Regions from separate parts of the Companilactobacillus alimentarius DSM 20249 genome, predicted to be linked through region 2. Evidence: a T-box and tRNA genes for the amino acid it is inferred to sense, from the RefSeq annotation. Region 2 holds a T-box; the other holds one or more tRNA genes.

Region 1 (3,218 bases), 280 kb from region 2:
ACAAAAGAATTGACAAATATTTTATCTGGATTAATGAATGCCAGTAAAATTTCCAAAAATAGTAAAATTGTATTCGTTGACGATGGCAGCAAAGACAAAACTTGGGCTTTGATTTCCGAATTTTCTGATAAATATAATTGCGTTTCAGGTGTGAAATTGAGTCGTAATTTTGGTCACCAAGGGGCCTTATTAGCAGGTGTAACAACAGCCTCAGAAGATTCTGATGCCGTTATAACGATAGATGCCGATTTACAAGATGATGTTAATGCCATACCGAAAATGGTTAACGAATATTTACAAGGTGCAGAAATTGTTTACGGGGTTAGGAATAATCGTGATACTGATACAGCTTTTAAACGTGGGACGGCAGAAATGTTCTACCGTTTCATGGGGTTTCTAGGCGTTAAGTTAGTACCGGATTCCGCTGACTATCGACTAATGAGCCAACGTGCTTGCAAGGTGTTGTTGAGCTATAAAGAACGTAATTTATTTTTGCGAGGAATCGTGCCTTTGGTAGGTTTTAAATCAGCTAAAGTATTTTATGCCCGCAAGGAGCGTTTTGCCGGCGTTTCGAAATATCCTTTGCGTAAAATGATCAAGTTTGCAATTGATGGAATTACTTCTTTTTCAATTGTTCCGATTAAGATGATTATGGGATTAGGATTTTTCATCGTTTTGATTAGTATCGTATTGTTGATCTATAGTTTGGTTCAAAAAATCAACGGAAACGTTGTCGAAGGTTGGTCATCACTAATGATATCTATTTGGGCACTCGGTGGTGTACAATTAATTAGTATTAGTGTGATTGGCGAATATGTCGGTAAAATCTTTAGTGAAGTTAAAGGTCGCCCTAGATTTACAATTGAAAGAGATATTTATACTGAGAAGACACAACAAGAAAATAAGAGGTAACTGTTATGAATGCTGCACAAAAAAAAGCAATGCAATATGGTAATTTGATTAATGCAACTGTTCAAACTATTCAAGAAGAACAAGATAAATTAAATCCTGAATTTGAGAAGCTTCGTGATGCACTGGATCGTAGTAAAGTTGATCAAATTGACAGCGTAGAATATGTAAAGATTCAAAAGGATTTTGCTTCTGGAACTAAAAAGTATCAAGAGACACTTGCTAAATTAGATAAGGGTCGCGCTCCTGCAAGATTAATGGGGACGCATATCACATTGGTTTCAGCCTTTAGAAAGTATGTTGAAGCTTGTGGTGAAATGACTGATAGTATTGGCGATGATAAAAAAATTGACCGTCATAGATTTGACGCTTCTGAAAAAGAACAAGATGAAGCAATGGATAAGTTTTCAAAATTAATTCAAAAGTTGACTGATTTAGCTTAATATGTCTGATTTAGAATTAAATGAATTAGTGAAGAAGGTTTCTCAAGAATATTTTGGGAAGCCTTTTGTTCATCAGGCATATTTTAATAACCGTTTAAAAACCACTGGTGGGAGATTTCATTTACGTGATCGTAATATTGATATCAACCCTAAAATTTATCGACAATTTGGTTATGAGACATTGGTAGGGGTCATTAAACATGAATTGTGTCATTATCATTTGTATAATGATGGCTTGCCAGCTCAACATCGAGATCATAGTTTCAAGGTACTTTTAAAACAGGTGGATGGTCTACGCTATTCACCAATCCAGCGCACTGTAAGATCTAAAAATTATCACTTATATCAATGTAGTCACTGTCAAACAATCTATCGAAGGGTACGAAGAATTGATACTAAACGTTATGTTTGTGGTAAATGTCATGGAAAATTAGTCTATTTACGAGATATTAAATAATCATCTTGATAATTTATTTGATTATATGTATAATAGTTTCTGTTGCATGCGGGTATGGCGGAATTGGCAGACGCGCAAGACTAAGGATCTTGTGGAGAATTATCTCCGTGGAAGTTCGAATCTTCTTACCCGCATCTGTTTAAACAAATTTAGATAAAAATAAGAGGAATAACCATTGTGGTTGTTCCTCTTATTTTTTATCTATTTCTGAAAATCATCTAGAATCTGACGGACTTCATCAGTTGATTTAGCTTGCATCATTTCATTACGTAAGTCAATAGCACCCAATTCAGGACGAGCATAGATTTTAAAGAAACGTTTTAATGATGGAAAACGCGGAACATCATAGTGTGTGGCAAAGTCGTCAAACAAATCGAGTTGCATACGTAACAAGCTTAATAATTCATTCAAAGAATGTTTTTTTTGATTTTGTTCAAAGGCAAAAGGATTGGCAAAAACTCCACGACCAATCATAATGCCATCGAGACCGGGGTGTTCTTGAGCTAATTTGAGCCCAGCTTGGTAATCGGGAATATCGCCATTAATCTGCAATAAAGTTTGTGGAGCAATTTCATCACGCATTTTAATAAGATCATCAATTACTTCATAATGCGCAGGAACTTTACTCATTTCCATCTTAGTTCTCAAATGGACAGTTAGAAGATCAGTTTGTTGGCTCAAAAGCTTAGGAATCCAACTGTTAAATTCATCAACTTTACTATATCCTAATCGAGTTTTGATACTAACGGCCAGATTAGATTGTTTAGTAGCAGCAACAATATCGTCAATTTTTTCTGGATTGCGAATCAAGTAAGTGCCACCATGATTTTTAATAACTGTTTTATCTGGACAGCCGGTATTTATATCCACAGCTGAAAAGCCATGGCTTTTTAAAAATTCAGCTCCACTAGCAAAGTCACTGGCGACATCTCCCCAAAGTTGAACGACTGGTTTCTTTTGTTCTCTAGGATCAATAAAAAGTCGTCCGTCAACTGGAAATTTAGTTGTTTTATCAGTTATTCCTTTAGCATAAACGAATTCACTAAAGAAAGTATCTGGTGCACTTGCTTTAGCAATGACTTGACGAAAAACGGTATTGCTTACAGCCTCCATAGGCGCCATGGTAAAGAAAGGTCGCTGTTGTTTTTTAGCTTTTTTTGCTATTTGCGACCAAAATGTTGATTCTGTCACTTTCAATTACTCCTTTTATATACGTTACTATTCATAATACTAGTTTCAATTTTTTTAGGCTAATTTTGTAGCTTATTAGAGTCAGTTTTGAATCTTTTAATTAATTTTTGAGAAAATTAAAATAATACAACTAAATTTTAAAAAATCGCCTTAATATCACTGTTTAATTCATTAAATAGTCGTTATATCATAATTATGTATTTAAAATTTAACATTAA
Region 2 (3,218 bases):
GACATCTTTTCATGACCCTTACCAAGAATCATTCCTTGATTAAATAATTTTTGGAATGGTTCCTTAGTTGGTACAACACCTAGGTCATACAATACCTTATGCCAAAATCTTGCATAGAGTAAGTGAAGCACCGCATGTTCTGCCCCACCAATGTAAAGATCAACTGGTAGCCATTGTTTTAGCAAATCATAATCAGCTAATTCTTTATCATTATGTGGATCAATATATCTTAGGTAATACCATGAAGAACCGGCCCACTGTGGCATTGTGTTAGTCTCACGACGTCCCTTACGACCATTCTTATCCACGACATTGACCCAATCAGTCAAGTTTGCCAATGGACTCTCACCAGTACCTGATGGCTTGATATCACTATCTTCAGGCAACTTAAGTGGCAATTCATCTTCAGGAACTAGTGAAGTTGTACCATCTTCCCAATGAATAACTGGGATTGGTTCACCCCAGTATCTTTGACGGGAGAAGACCCAATCACGAAGACGATAATTGACTTTCTTCTTACCGATTCCCTTGTCTTCTAAGTATTCAACCATACGACTGATGGCATCTTCCTTATTTAGACCATCCAAAAAATCAGAATTGATATGTTTGCCATCGCCAGTAATTGCTCCATCATCCAAATTACCTTCAATAACTTGTTTCATTGGCAAATTGAACTTCTTAGCAAAGGCAAAATCACGATCATCATGTGCTGGTACGGCCATAACGGCACCTGTACCATAAGTTACTAGTACATAATCAGAGATCCAAACTGGAATTTTGTCGCCATTGACTGGATTAATTGCATAAGCACCAGTGAAAACGCCTGTTTTTTCATCGTTTAAATCAGTCCGATCAAGATCAGATTTGTGTGACACTTCTTCTTTATAGGCATCGACAGCACTCTTTTGCTCAGGAGTTGTGATCTTATCAACTAAGTCATGTTCAGGTGCTAGAACCATATATTGAACACCAAAGGCAGTATCTGGTCTAGTTGTGAAAATATTGACTTTTTCATCATGATCAACTAATGGGAAAGTGATTTGAGCTCCGACAGAACGACCGATCCAATTACGTTGCATTTCCTTGATACTTTCAGGCCAATCAATGTCATCTAAGTCATCAATCAATCTGTCAGCGTATGCTGTAATCTTCAACATCCATTGACGCATAGGTTTTCTAATAACTGGGAAACCACCACGCTCAGTTTTGCCATCAATGATTTCCTCATTAGCAACAACTGTTCCTAAATCAGGAGACCAGTTAACTGGAACCTCAGCCTCATAAGCCAGACCCTTTTTATACATTTGTTCAAAGATCCATTGAGTCCATTTATAAAACTTAGGATCAGTTGTTTGAACTTCACGGTCCCAATCATATGAAAAGCCAAGTGAATTGATCTGACGTTTGAAATTTTGAATATTCTTCTCAGTGAAATCAGCTGGTGTATGCCCAGTATTCAAAGCGTACTGTTCAGCTGGAAGCCCAAAGGCATCAAACCCCATGGGATGTAAAACATTATATCCTTGAGCACGCTTCATTCTAGCGATGATGTCTGTTGCAGTATACCCCTCTGGATGTCCCACATGTAGTCCTTGTCCTGATGGATATGGGAACATATCCAAAGCATAGAAGTTTTTCTTCTTTGGATCATTAGTAGTTCTAAAAGTATCATGCTCTTTCCAATACTTTTGCCATTTCTTTTCTACGGTATTGTGATTGTACATATTTCTCCTCCTATACAAAAAAAGCCCTATGATTTTAAAATCATAGGACGAATTATCGCGTTACCACCTAAGTTCCGCACCAAATAAGTACGACTCTCAAAATCCTTAACGAGGATCAGGCGCAGTCACTTACTTAGTTTCGGCAACTATTGTCAGTGGACGAGTTCGAAAATAAAAATCTACGCATTCACATCAACATGCGCTTTCTGTAAAGAATTTTTATAATCTACTACTTCCGTTGTCTTATATCTTATACCAATAATGTTTGTCCGACAACCAATAAATCTGAATTAAGATTATTTAATTTCTTAATATTGTCAACCGTCGTCTGAGCTTGTGAAGCAATTGAATCAATCGTATCACCGTTTTGAACTGTTACAGATTTATTGTCTTGGTCACTTGAATCATTATTAGAATCATTAGAACTATAATCATTTTGGACATTAATTGCAGTTGAATCTGAATCAGAATCAGAGTCGTCAGCTGGAACATATTTCTTCACACCGTCACGTTCATCTTGAACAACAACTGGCGCTTGTTTAGTCCCATAAGCATCCCCAACGTTACCAACATCGCCATCTTCGCTAGTTGTATTATTACTATTAGTCGTTGTGGCTGTATTAACCATATTAACATTGCTATTCTGGCTAGCTGATAATGGTTGACCATCTTCTCCGATAACTTGCGTAATAACTAAAGTCTTACCTGGATAAACATAACTGCCAGTCTTTAAATTATTAATACTCATTAAATCCTCAACAGAAATATTAAACTTATCGGCAATTGATTGTAAAGTATCACCTTGAGCCACAGTATAAGTTTTATCTTTGTTAGTTGTATCTTGATCAAATCGAGTTAAATTATACTTTTCAATCATACTATTTAATTTGTCAGCATAAGTCGTATCGGTCGCATAACGACCTGTCAAAAATTTAGTTGCGTCTTTATAAGAGGTAGTGTTACTCTTCCAAGCACCTGCATAAAGTTGCGAATTGCCAGAAGTACCGCCTCTTAATAATGAAACGTAATCCTCAAGCGATTCCTTGTAGGAAGGATACTTTCTGAAATTAGAATCAATGGAATAAAGATTACCACTACCATCATCTTCTTGAGTACCCATATTTACGGATTCGCCATTATAATCTCCCTTAATACCAAAGAGATTATAATTAGGAGCACTAGCCAATCCACTAGTTCCCCAACCGCTTTCAACCATTGCCTGCGCAATCATTACGGAGGCATAAAGGTCGTTGTTTGAGGCAAGCTTACGGGCAGAGTTACCGATATAATCAAGGAATTGTTGATCCCCGGTACCTTTAGAACTAACTGGAGTATTAGTGATCGTTGAATTTTGAGATAATAAATTATTAACAGACAAAGCTTCAGCTTTAACTGGTGTCGGAGTGGAAATATCGGCAATTTCAGCCACAGCAGCACCGACAAACATACTGGAACCCAAAATCGTCATATTTTTACGCAAATTTGCATTCTTAT

What was found. A T-box is a leader RNA that pairs with one kind of tRNA and senses whether it is charged. The one in region 2 lies ahead of leuS (leucine--tRNA ligase), so its partner is inferred to be a tRNA-Leu.
Region 1: it has a tRNA-Leu gene. The T-box ahead of leuS (leucine--tRNA ligase) is inferred to sense a tRNA for this amino acid. The anticodon was not compared.

What each region holds. Positions count from the first base shown of each region.
Region 1 covers NZ_CP018867.1:1,236,300-1,239,517, reverse strand. Annotated here, with positions in the region: gene LA20249_RS05965 (glycosyltransferase family 2 protein) at 1-912, shown strand, start outside; gene LA20249_RS05960 (hypothetical protein) at 918-1,352, shown strand; gene LA20249_RS05955 (SprT family protein) at 1,354-1,809, shown strand; tRNA gene LA20249_RS05950 (tRNA-Leu) at 1,858-1,943, shown strand; gene LA20249_RS05945 (tRNA dihydrouridine synthase) at 2,011-3,000, opposite strand.
Region 2 covers NZ_CP018867.1:956,154-959,371, forward strand. Annotated here, with positions in the region: gene leuS (leucine--tRNA ligase) at 1-1,724, opposite strand, end outside; T-box leader at 1,765-1,976, opposite strand; gene LA20249_RS12005 (glucosaminidase domain-containing protein) at 1,975-3,218, opposite strand, start outside.